One region of the Paenibacillus sp. YAE3 genome, then DNA from elsewhere that is predicted to be linked to it. Evidence: predicted binding sites of a transcription regulator. Region 1 holds the regulator's gene; each other region holds the start of a gene.
The links. The regulator Rex, encoded in region 1, represses fermentation and respiration genes when NADH is low (regulators of the CRP and FNR family bind a similar motif). The targets are predictions, from matches to a motif close to TTGTGAAATATTTCACAA.

Region 1 (4,211 bases):
TTTGCCTTTGGTCGTAATTTGGTTTACAAGTCCCGATAAGTTCGTGTCAGGCTTCAAATCCAGTTTCAGATTGATCTGATTGCGGGTAATATCGAATTGGGCGTTGTTGACGCCTTTATAATTTTGAACGATTTTTTGCAGCGGCCCTTGCATCGTCGTCTGGCGATAAACGAACCATCCGCCGAACAGCACCGCCGCCGATATGACAACAGTAAGCGCAATTGGTATTGGACGCAGTTTCAAGACGTTGTCCTCCTCTCTTATTCTAAAAAACTTATCTTATCTATATCATACGAAAAATAGACAACCGCGGCAAAGGAGCTTTAAGCAAAGCTTCTAAGACACGGTCATTCCAAGCTTCTTCGATCTGCATTAAACACGACGGTCACACCATTTTCAGAGAGTATATCTTTGAATCACAATATAGAGTATATCACATCGTATATACTAAATCGAAGGTAATGTGTGAAAGTATTTAAAATATTATCCTGCGCACGCCAAAGAACCCCATTTTCATGAGGTTCTTTTCCATTTATTAGCTAATGATTCGCATCAATGCGTTTAGACGGATTACCGGTTAGGCAGCGTAAACGGTCCCCCGATGCTTTGGCCGTCGCTGAACCGGTAGAATTGATAATAATAATGATCCTTGGACCAGTAAAAAAGCTGCCATGCGTATTCGCCGTTGTACATCCCGGGCACGGCCTTCAGCTTTTTGACGTCCGGAATTTCCTTCGTCGCTTTTTCCTTGATCTGATTTTCCGACATGCCGTTTGAGAGCAGCTCTTCATGCACCGCGCCCTCGCCCGATTTCACTTTGCCGTTTTCGTCCATCGTCACCCACACCATGATCGGACGGTTGTCTTTGTCCAACCCTTCGATCGCCCAGCAGATCGTATCCCATACCGATTTTTGGGCTTCGGTCACCTTCACGAGGCTTGTCTCCTGTTTGGCCTTCAGAATGGCCGCCGTCTCTTGCGCGCGGATATCCTGCGTTACGTATATGTAATAACGGTAAAGCCCGAACACGATCAGCAGAAACGCGACGATGCCGAGAAAAATCCATTTCTTTTTGTTCTTTAGCATAAGTTCCCCTATCTTTGGCCGTTCTTACCGGGACAAGAGACCTTCGAACGCGGCTTGGGCTTCCCGGCGGATGCGCTCTTCGTCCATCGTCAGGCACGCGCCATGCTTCACGATCTGCTTGCCGTCCACCCACACATGTTCGACGTCTTTGCCGCTAGCCGAGTAGATCGCGTGGGAAATCAGATCGGTATGCGGAAGAAAATGGGCTTGATCGGTATTTAGTGCGATAAAATCGGCTTTCATGCCCGGCGCAAGGGTACCGACGTCCTGCAGGAAAAGGGATTGCGCTCCGTATACCGTTCCCATTTTCAAGGCTTCGTAAGCCGGAACCGCCGTCGGGTCGCCGGACACCCCTTTGTGGATGAGCGCCGCAAGACGCATTTCCTCGAACATGTCCAAATTGTTGTTGCTGGCCGCGCCGTCGGTGCCGAGCGAGACCGTTACGCCCGCTTTGAGCAGATCCGTCACGCGGGCCACGCCGCTCGCCAGCTTCAGGTTGCTGCCCGGATTGTGGGACACGGCCACGTTGTTGCGCGCCAAAATGCCGATTTCTTCATCGGTCAAGTGAACGGCATGGGCGACCAGGGACGGTCTTGAAAATACGCCGAGCTTCTCCAAATGGGCGACCGGACGCAAGCCGTAATCCCGAACGTTTTGCTCGACCTCGGCAATCGTTTCGGACATATGGGTATGCATCGGCAAATCCAGGTCAAAGGCGGCCTGCACGAATTTCTCGATGAAATCCGGAGGACATGTATACGGCGCGTGCGGCGAAATCATCGTCGTGATCCGGCCGTCCGCTTTGCCGTTCCAATCGCGTGCGAACTGGATCGCCTCGTTCAGCTTGTGACGCTGAATGTCCTCGGAGCATAACCCGATGACGCCCCGCATCAGGGACGCGCGGATTCCCGACTCTTCTGTCACCTTGGCGACCTGGTCCATATGGTCATACATGTCCAGGAAGGTCGTCGTCCCGCCCTTGAGCATTTCCAGCACCGACAGCGCCGTTCCCCAATAGACGTCGGAGGAGGTAAACTTGGCTTCCATCGGCCACATTTTCTCCTGCAGCCAAATTTGCAGGGCCAGGTCGTCCCCGTACCCCCGCAGCAGCGACATCGCCGCATGCCCGTGCGTATTGATCAGACCGGGCATAAAAAACAGATGCGTGCCGTCGAATACGGGAACATCGTTTTCAAGCTCCGGCATTTCTTCCCCTATATAAGCAATGCGGTCGCCTTCGATGACCATGCAGCCCTGGATTACGGGCTTGTCTTTGTCAGGCACGGCAAAGCTGCCGTTTTTAATGATCCATTGGTTTGTCTTGTTCTCCGCCATCAGCTGAATCGTCCTTTCCGTTATTCAAATAATAAGCCAGGCTCAGCAGGTCCGTCGTGAAATCCGCCGCATGGATCCGGATGTTGGCCGGCGCCTTCAGAATGGTCGGCGCGAAGTTCAGGATCGCCTCGATCCCGGCGCCAATAAGCTGGTCGGCCACGTTCTGGGCCTCGACGGCGGGCACCGTAATGATGCCGATTCGGATATTCCGGTTTTTGATCGTATCCGTGATCTCTTCCATCGGCTGCACCGTCAGCGTATTGATTTTTTTGCCGATTTTTTTCGGATTTTCGTCGAAGACCGCCACGATTTTAATGTTTTCGCGCAGGTAAAAGTTGTAGTTGGAAAGCGCCTGTCCCAGGTTGCCGGCGCCCACCAGCACCGCGTTGATCTGCTGATCCAGGTTCAGGATGTGGCGGATTTTTTCGATCAGGTACGAAACGTCGTATCCGATCCCTTTCCGGCCGAAATCCCCGAAATACGCAAGATCCTTGCGGATTTGCGCCGGGTTCAGGTCCAGTCGCTGGCCAAGCTCCTGGGAGGAGACCGTCGCTACCTCCCGCTTGTGCAAATCATTCAAATAACGTAAATATACAGGCAATCTGCGGACGACCGCTTCGGAAATTTTCTCCGATTTCATGCATGTTCCCCCTATTTAACAGCTTAATTTCTATCGTTCGATCCTATGAAAAGGGTCATTTTAACCCTCTTGAAGCCATTCAGATATACGGGGAACCATTTTTTCCGTATTCATATGCTCCATCTTTGGCCCCGGCAAGGAATAGAGAAAATATTTCCCGTAGTAAGACTCGATTACGCGCGTATCGTAAACGATGACGATTCCGCGGTCATTCGCTGTACGAACCAAGCGGCCGAAGCCCTGCTTAAAGCGGATGACCGCCTGCGGCACGGAAAGCTTCATGAACGGATTTTTCTTCTGGCGCTGCAACAGTTCGGCTTTCGCTTCGTTCAGCGGGTGGTTCGGCGGCTGGAACGGAAGCCTTACGATCGCCAGGCAGGTCAACGCTTCGCCGGGGATATCGACTCCCTCCCAGAAGCTGCTCGTACCGAGCAGCACCGAAGCGCTGCTGTCTTGAAACCGGCGAATGAGCTTGGTGCGGCTGCCGCTGTCCACGCCTTGGCCGAGCACGGTGATATCGCTGCCCGCAAGGGCGTTTTTCAGCGGTTCATGCACCTGCCGGAGCATCCGGTACGAGGTGAACAGCACCAGCATTCGGCCATGGGTTGCGATCGCCGCGTCGGCCAGGGACCGCACGAGGGTGTCCACGAACACCGGATCGCCGACGCTTCCTTTTACGCTCGGGAAATCCCGCGGAATGACCAGCAATGCCTGGTCGCGGTATTTGAACGGGGAAGGAAGCTGCACGGATACCAGCCTGCCGCTCTCCTGGTCTTCCTGCAGACCAAGATTATCGATCATGTATTGGAAGGACTTGTCCACCGACAAAGTAGCCGACGTTAATATAACGCTTTTCTTTTTATCGAAAAACAACTCCTTGAGCTGTTTGCTGACGTCCACCGGAACCGCATACAGCTGAAGCGATTTGCTGCGGAAATGGCTGCTCGCCTCCATCCAATAAACGACGGTGGCATCGTCCAGATTCATGAACGTCCTCAGATCGTCCCGTTCGGCAGCCAGGTCCTTGAACAGGCCGCTAAGATCCGTTATCAGGCTGTCCGCGCTGTAATCGTCTTCGTTTTCCTTGTATTCGGCCAGCATTTTTTCGCCGCGGCGGACGATTTCGCTCATTTTCACATGGATCTGGTTC
Region 2 (4,211 bases), on a different contig from region 1:
GGGACGGAAACGACGATCCCAAGCAGTATGAACGCCACGAAATACCGGTTGATGACAAATTGGGCAAGTCCCCTCAGTCGGATGGGCGGCGTCTCCGAAGCCGCCTTCAGCGGCGGAAGGAGCAAAACCATACCGATGGCGAGCAGCAAAATGCCCGTGACAAGGAACGACAGCCGGGATATGCCGATCCGGTCGATGAGCATGCCCCCGGTCACGGCGACCACCGCCCAACCGATCGAACCCCAGTTCCGGAACGCGCCGAACCTTTCCGGCTGGCTCGCCGTGTATCCCAGAATCAGCGTGTTGCTTTGGGCGAACAGCGGGCTCTGAAAGAAGAAAAAGAGGATCATCGCCAAATAAACCATTCCGTAGGTGCCGGCATGGAACACCCATTGAAGGAGCAGCAAGGTGCCGGTCATCATGATCAGCAGGATCCGTCTCGTATTATGCAGACGATCGCTCCATTTCATCCAGAACGGATTGGCGAATAGGGACACGAGCGGGCCAAGCGCCATCAAGCTGCCGATTTCGAATTTGTTCATGCCTGCGTCCTGCAGGTATAATTGAAAAAAGCTGGTGAAGATCACCATGGTTCCGTAAATTAAGAAATTAAATGCCTTAAGCGGCAGCAGCTTGGACTGTTTTTTTACACGATCATGCACGTTGCACATTCCTTTCCGACCGAATGCAAATCGACAGAGGCTAGGTATAGAAGCCGCCACCCTCACTTTATCATTTGTTGAAAAGGGATACAAACCAATAATTGTTAAAGTGTCCACCCCGCGCGGTTTTTAAACGATGAACGGGCGTAATCAGAGGGGGGGACGGACCGAATTTTCAGGAGGTGATTCAATGACGGATACGAAGCTGACCGGCGTGGTGTTGGCAGGCGGCGAATCGAGGCGAATGGGGCAAAATAAAGCGCTGCTGGCCGTCGGCGGGGAAAAGGCGATCGAGGCCATTATCGGAGCCATGTCGGAGGCCGGCCTCGATGTGATCGTCGCCGCAAACGGGCAAACCGCAAGCGCCTACCGAATGCTGGGCAGGGAGATCGTCTGCGACCGATATCCGGGGCAGGGGCCTTTGTCCGGCATCCATGCGGCGCTGCATGCGGCCAGGACGCCGTGGATCGTCGTCGCAGCCTGCGACATGCCTTTCGTCACTCCGGGGCTGTTCCGTTTTCTGAAAAAGATCGCAGAGGACGCGGAAACCGGTCCGGCTGCGGGCGGATTCCAAGCGGTCATCCCGATGGAGGGAGGCCGGGTGCAGCCGCTGCTGGCGGCTTATCACGCCAGCGCGCTGCCCGCGCTGGAGGATTCGCTCGCAACCGGCCGGCTGCGGATGACCGAGTGGCTGGAGCGTCTTCGGGTCCGGTATATCCCCGAAGACGTTTTGGCCAAGGAGACGGGGCTGGAAGCCGGCCATGTGTTTTTTAATATGAACCGTCCGGAGGATTACCGGGCTGCACTCGCGAAGCGGCGCGAAGAAGAGGCGGGGCGTTAAGGCGCTCCGCCTTTTATGGCCGTGCAGCGATGTTTAGGCTGAGCGGCATCAGGGATCAGGGGGCTTCGAGCGTTTTTAAGCCACTCTTCTTTAAAATGGGCGGATTTGAATCGTGAGATGTGAATTAAGTCACATAACTGCGGCTGGGTTTCAGGTAAGGTGAAGATAGGAAGATACATCATCCTGAACAATATCCGGACCTGGATCAAGGAGGGGCGGCAATGACGACAACGCTGGAACCGCTGCTGGATACGGTGGAAGGAGCCCGATGGCTGCAGGGCAGGGGCTGGGCGTACCAGCTGCTGATCGATTTTTTGGAGAGTCCGCCGGGACTGGCGCAGATCGCGCCGTGGCAGCGCCAAGCCGGGCTGCGGGAGGAGCTGGCGCTTACGGCAGGAGGGCGCCGGCTGCAGGATTATATGGCAAGCATAACGCCGGATCGGCTGCTGGCGGCTTGCCGGACGGAGACGGAAGAGTACGGGCGGCTGTTCGTCGGCCGGAATGCGGTCTTCCCTTGCCTTCGCGAAAGCGCCTATCGGACGCAAGACGCGCGCGGCGCCCGGCGCTGCCTGCGGCAAATCCGGCAGGCTTACGAGGACTGCGGCATCGTCTTTAACAAGCTGCAAAGCGAAACGGACGATCATCTGACGATCGAGCTTGAGTTTATGGCCGTGGCCGGGGAACATATGGCCTTGACGGCAGGGCTGCCGGAATGCAGGCTGACGTGGCTGGATACGCAGGTCGATTTTTTGGAGCGGCATTTGCTGCAGTGGACGCCGCAGTTTGCGAAGGAACTGGCCGCCAGCGCGCGTACTCCGCTTTACCGGGAAATCGGCGGCATTTTGGGCGAGTTTATTCCCTATGATCTATCGATGCTGAGGTTGCTGCGAATAGAGCTGACGAAATAAAGAAAGGCGCGTGCCGGTGCGGCATGCGCCTTTTGCTGTCCCCGCAGGTTTAGCGGCGTGGGCCGCGGACTTTTTAATCGGCGCCGAGGGCGCCTAAAAAAGTCACGCGCTATTTATCTGCAAGGGCTCTTTATTGTTGGCCGGCCGCTTTCAGCCGTGTTTGGAGAGAACTTGCTCATACACGCTTTTCGGCCGCAAGCCGACCAGCTTCTCTACGGGCTCTCCGTCCCGGAACACGATCACCGTCGGCACGGACATCACCCGGTACCTGCTTGCCGTCTCCGGGGATTCGTCGCAATCTACTTGCAGAAAGCGGACCTGACTTCCTTGTTCGTTCGACAGCTCGCCCAGCATGGGCAGCAGCGTTTTGCACGGAGGACACCATTCCGCTCCGAATTCCACAAGCGTGGTTCCTTCCGGTTGGATGCGTGCCGCAAACATCTCATCGTTGACGGTTTCGATGCTCATCGTTATTCCTCCCGACCAGATATGGACCGCTCGAGCAGGATGGCATCGATCCGGTCGGTCAAGTTCTGCCGGATGTTCGTCAGCAGCTCGATTTGTTCGTCGATGTCCTGGAGCTTCTGCCGGTAGATCGGCAGCACCTCCTCGCAGAAGGCTTCCTTGTTTTTCAGCACGCACTGCAGGATGCCGGCAATCTCATCGGTTGACAGCCCCAGATTCAAATACAGCTGAATCGAGCGCACCTGCTCTACGGCAAACGGGGCGTACTCCCGGTATCCGTTATCTTTCCGGAACGGCGACAGCAGGCCTTTTTGCTCGTAGTAACGAAGGGAGCGGATGCTTGCTCCGGTCAACGACGACAACTCTCCGATATTCACCGTGAACTCCTCCTTCCTGCCCGGGGTATGTTTATTGTAAAGCCTGACATTAATGTGAGGGTCAAGAGGAATCTGTCGAATCTGTCGCCTTATTTTTTGTAAAACAGCTTTCGAATCCGTTCCGCAAACTCCTGCAGGTTGATGTTGAGCGGGTCCAGGCGGTTGTATGCGGCTTTGACCGCCTCAAGCAGCCATAGCGGGAGCTTTCTGCCCTCCAAAAGCGGATACACGTTGTCGTAAGCCCACAGCAGATGCTCCCAGCGTTTGTCGTTCCCGCTTTGGATATATTCGGACACATCGAGCACTTTCCCCCGGCCATTCTGCATAAGCACGTTTTTGAGGTGAATGTCCCTCGGGTTCAGTCCGTTCCTCCGAACCAGATCGCGTGCCGCCTCCACGTCGTCGATCACCTGCCTTGGGACCGGGATGCCGTAGAGCAGGCAGTCGTACAAGGTCGTTCCTTCCTCGCGGCTGATGACGACGTAACGGTCGCCGGCGCCGTAATAGACGGGGAAATACGGAATGCCCTCAAGCTTATGGTATACCTCGGTTTCCGCCTGTTTTTTCGGCAGCGCGGGTTCGGTATAAAGTTTGTAGGCATAAGCGGGAAGGGGCTCGTATACAAACACCGCGGCGTCGGTTCCGACGCCGATGCAGTACAAGTCGTCCGATTCGCCGACGATGGATACGGGATCGTTATCTCCCTGCTTTAGCACTTCCATGCGGGATAATGCCGGTTCCGCCTGTTTCCATTCTTCGTTCATTATGGCCGCCTCCTTGTGCTGCGGATTTTTTTCATTTTACTGCAAGCTGCAGGCCGATACAAACTTGATGGGCCGGGGGAATGGCCCTGGCGGAGTTACGATAAAAGGACGCGCCCCTCCCGCTCGGGGAAGAACGCGTCCTTATTGGTTATGCTGCGTTTTTTGAAATTAATCCTCTATCTTGGGTCTGCGGA
Region 3 (4,211 bases), on a different contig from region 1:
CGGTTTTGCCCCGGCTTCGGATTGGCGCCGGCCGTCAGGATGACGACGTCGACGTCGGCGCAGTCCGCATAGGTTCCTGCGTACACGGTCGTGCGCGTATGCGTAAAATCGATGCAATGCGACAAGTCCAGCGCCTGGGCAAGCGCCCGGTCGTATGTGCGGTCGATCATCATGATCTCGTCGCAGATGGATTGGTTGATCATCGCGTAAGCGCAGCTGGATCCGACCATGCCGGAGCCTACGACGGCAACTCTTCTTCTTTTGCGTTTCATGTTTCATTCGCTCCTTCAATCCTATTGTACACGAGATTGTGATAAAAATCCCATAATCGGCCGCTTCGGCGAAATTCGGTCCATTACGGCCCAAAAACGATAAAAACCGGCAGCGCGGCGGCTTCCGGTGAGAGTCCTTTTGGAGCTTCGTTCAGGGGGCTGGAGGACTCCAGGGCCGCCGGATCCATGTGCCTGGCCGCAGCCTTAAAAAAAGACCCCGACAGCGCAAATATCTGCATAAATGCGTCCCGATGGAGCTCCCCAAAATCGCGATCGTTTCATGTCCGTTGATCCGTCTGAGCCCGGCATACAGGGCGGTGCTGAACATCACGTCGACGATGACGAACTTTGCCAGATCCGCGCGCGTAAATACCCAGACCTGAAACTCCTTTTGGTGAATCCCCGCAAGCTTTCGCATGCCGCCCTCCTTCCCTTTCGCCATAAATCCCTCGCTTTTTTAGGATATATCAAAGCAAAACGTTTGAGAACACGCGGACAAGATCGAATTTTGTTCGGCGATCATACTCTTCGTCCCATAGCCATATTGAAAATAGCCCAAAGCGCCGATCGGCAGCGGCTCTGCCGGTTCCGGAGCTGCCCGGGCTTGAGGGCATCCCGAAAGTCCCGTCACGACCTGTTATGGATGCAGACCGCGCTTGAAAAAAGCCTGGCATCGTAAAAAACAGGGTATCCCCGGTCGCCAAGACCGTGAGGATACCCTGTTTGCCGCTTCAAGCGGTTGTTGTAATGAGATTAGTAAGCCAGCGTATACAATGCTTTGATGTGGGAGAGGTAACGGATGTTACTTGCTTCCTTCATCAGCGTCGCCGGCAAACCTTTCAGCGAAATGTTGTTTTCGCCGATGGTTGCTACAGCGTCTTTGCGGCCAAGGCTAGCCAGCGTACCGGAGTTTACCGGAGCAAACGTTTCGAAAGCCTTGTCGTTCAGGAACGCATACAGGTTGTAGCCGATCAGCTCGCCCATTTGCCATGCGATTTGCGCGGTTGGAGGGTAAGGACGTCCGGTTTCATCGAAGTATACGGCGCTGTCGCCGGCAACGAATACGTCTTTATGGGACGTGGATTGCAGGAACTCGTTGACGGTTGCGCGTCCGCGGTTGACTTCCAGGCCGGATTCGCCGACAAGCGGATTGCCTTGCACGCCGCCGGTCCATACGAAGGTGTTGGTGACGATTTTTTGGCCGTCTTTCAGGTCAACAACGTTACCTTCCACGTTCGTTACAGGCAGTCCGGTCAAGAACGTTACGCCGCGGTTTTCAAGGCTTTTGGTCGCGCGTTCGATCAGATGGTCAGGAAGCACAGGCAAAATTTTAGGGCCGGCTTCAACGAGCATCAATTTGATTTCGCTGCGGTCAATGCCGTATTTTTTGGTCAGGCTTGGCAAGATGTCGGCGATTTCGCCCACGAGTTCGACGCCGGTCAAGCCGCCGCCGCCGATGAGGATCGTTGCGTCAGCCGGATCTTTGGATTGGGAGTAAGCTTGGATGCGTTCTTCGATATGGCGGTGGATGCGGTTGGCATCGTCAGCGGATTTGAGCACCATGCTGTATTTGTCGAGGCCGGGAATGCCGAAGTAAGCGGTGATGCTGCCGAGGCCGACGACAAGCGCGTCGTAAGTCAGCTTGGAACCGTCCGAAAGCTTCACTTCTTTGTTGTCCACGGAGAAAGACTCGACCTTGGCGATTTTCAGATCGATGTCTTTGCCTTTGAACAGTTTTTCAAGCGGCATGGCGATCGCTTTTTCTTCGATGCTGCCCGCAGCCAGGCGGTGAAGCTCGGTAATGATTTGGTGAGTCGGATATTGGTTCACCACGGTCACGCGCGCTTGGTCTTTGTTCATGTATTTGCGAACGGTCAGCGCGGAGAGGAGTCCGCCATATCCTGCACCCAAAATGACAATATGTTTTGACATAGTTTTTCCTCCGTCCTTACCTAAATATTAAAGTGGATTATTTTTGTTCTTTCGCGTTTTCAGCAGAGACTTGGAGATAAGCGTTCACGAAACGGAACATTTTTTGTGCTTGAGGATCTTTCAGCAATTTGAGCAGGCCAAAAAGACCGATCACTTCTTGACTGCTTTCTGCGCGGTCTTTTGCTTCGATCACGTTTGCGGCGACGGATTTCACCGATTTGATAACCGGGGTTGCCATCTCCTGAATGGCGCCAACCGTGTCGCTTTTCAGCGTTTTGTCCGTAGCCACGGCTTGAGCGAAATCGTAAGACTTTGTCAATACATTCACAAGCTCGGTCAGCTTTGGAAGATGGTTGACCAGCGTGGTCAAAGATTCCTGAACCTCGGGCTTGAGCAGCTGGTCGAGCAAATCCTGTTGATTTTGGCTGACAGGCTCGTTCGCTTGTTCAGTCTTTGCATCAGTAATTGTTTCCGACATGTCCATTTCTCCTTTGCGTAAGCAGCAGTGCTTAATTTTATTTTAAAAAGGGCTAATAGACCCTTTTTGGGCAGAGGGGTCTAGAAGCAACAGACCTTCCTCAAGTGAAAAAGGCCGCAATCTAACTCATCATTACCTATGTTAACATAATGTTCACCAAAAGGATAATGAGGCATTTCAAGCCTTACGCACAAATTGTGAAGTTTTACACAAGTATACGTCTTCTTGGTCCGAATCTCTCTGTTTTCCTCCATTTTTGTGCGCAAATTGTGACAAATTCAACAAAGTGTCGCTGAACGGATGAAACATGTTGCCGCTTTTTGTCCTTCTCCCCTAGGTTCTGCATTTCCATAATGCAATATACCTTTGAATGCAGCAAGATGCAAGGGGAAGGGGCTCCGTGCCGAACAAAAAACCGCCTTCTGCGGCGGGCCGCGGAAGACGGTGAAAGGATGCGTAAATATCGTTGTTATTTTGCATTCGTCGAGGTCGGGGGTTCCTGGGGCAGCGGGGTGCTTTGCAGTTCGCCCGACGCTTCGATGGAGCGGTATTGTTTCAGCATGAACACTCTCCAGCGGACGATCATGCCGAACGCCAGCAAGAAAAACAGGGCGCCGGACTGCGGAATCGAAACATACTCGTCAATCACCTGGTGAAGCACGGTACGGACGATCAGCAGGACGAACAAGATGACCACGAAGCTTTTGGAACGTCTGGCGAACACCTGGCCCTCCGAGACCTCGAATTTGGTGCTGCGAATGAGCGGATATGAAAATATGAACCAGCCGACAAGGAAGGCGGCCAACGCCCAGAGCCACGGAACCCGGACTTGCGGCGCCACGAACATCAGGAAGCCTGTGGCCATGCCTAGCGGCGGAATAATGATTTTTTTGATCGTTACCGGTCTGTTGCTGGCCTTCAAGCGGACAAAAATGACCAGAAGAGCCATCAATAAAGCCCCTACGGTGGATCCGATTTGAAGATATGAGGGACTGATATGAGCCACGTTCAAGACTCCTCTCTTCATAATGATATAATTAATCACGTATAACTATATTATATCACACCCGGCAAGAAGTAAACTTGAACGCCATATGACATTCTTTACTTATGGATCGGCTTTTTGCTCGTGTGCAGCCCTTCCAAAAAAGCCCGCAAAACGTATTCCAGGCTTTCATCCACCTTCAGGTCCATTTGAAATCCTCCGTGCTGCTCAAGCGACGCAAACCCGTGCAAAAGGCTGCGCAGTCCGCGGATCGCGTGCAGCGTTTCCGTTTCGCCGAGCCCGTAAGGCTCCATAATCCGCAAAAAGAGGTTCAGCAGCTCCTGTTTCGCCGATTCCAGCTCTTCGTGCCGCTGCGTGTTTACCTTATAAAAGGCTTCGTACAACCCGGGGCGGGAGCGTGCGAACCGGAGGTAAGCGCCGCATAAGCTGAGGATCGCATCGTCGCCCGTTTTGCCGATGACTGCGTCCCGTGTCGTTTCGACAAGCAAGCGGATGCAGTGAACGGTCAGCGCCGCCCGCAAAT

Region 2: a site for Rex is predicted at 1,621-1,638, ahead of AC27KL_RS22075 (TorD/DmsD family molecular chaperone). Genes of this name have one in related genera too.
Region 3: a site for Rex is predicted at 2,878-2,895, ahead of AC27KL_RS01405 (DUF1641 domain-containing protein). Genes of this name have one in related genera too.

The regions. Positions count from the first base shown of each region.
Region 1 is NZ_BAAIYF010000002.1:464,094-468,304, forward strand. It holds gene AC27KL_RS04950 (hypothetical protein) at 1-243, opposite strand, end outside; gene AC27KL_RS04955 (cell wall elongation regulator TseB-like domain-containing protein) at 571-1,086, opposite strand; gene AC27KL_RS04960 (amidohydrolase) at 1,111-2,421, opposite strand; gene AC27KL_RS04965 (redox-sensing transcriptional repressor Rex) at 2,387-3,061, opposite strand; gene dinG (ATP-dependent DNA helicase DinG) at 3,122-4,211, opposite strand, start outside.
Region 2 is NZ_BAAIYF010000012.1:188,827-193,037, reverse strand. It holds gene AC27KL_RS22085 (MFS transporter) at 1-671, opposite strand, end outside; gene mobA (molybdenum cofactor guanylyltransferase) at 853-1,503, shown strand; gene AC27KL_RS22075 (TorD/DmsD family molecular chaperone) at 1,725-2,411, shown strand; gene AC27KL_RS22070 (thioredoxin family protein) at 2,562-2,879, opposite strand; gene AC27KL_RS22065 (MerR family transcriptional regulator) at 2,882-3,253, opposite strand; gene AC27KL_RS22060 (serine/threonine protein kinase) at 3,343-4,017, opposite strand; gene AC27KL_RS22055 (efflux RND transporter permease subunit) at 4,186-4,211, opposite strand, start outside.
Region 3 is NZ_BAAIYF010000001.1:309,087-313,297, reverse strand. It holds gene AC27KL_RS01420 (L-lactate dehydrogenase) at 1-272, opposite strand, end outside; gene AC27KL_RS01415 (hypothetical protein) at 424-690, opposite strand; gene AC27KL_RS01410 (NAD(P)/FAD-dependent oxidoreductase) at 1,026-2,204, opposite strand; gene AC27KL_RS01405 (DUF1641 domain-containing protein) at 2,242-2,682, opposite strand; gene AC27KL_RS01400 (CcdC family protein) at 3,152-3,688, opposite strand; gene AC27KL_RS01395 (TetR/AcrR family transcriptional regulator) at 3,787-4,211, opposite strand, start outside.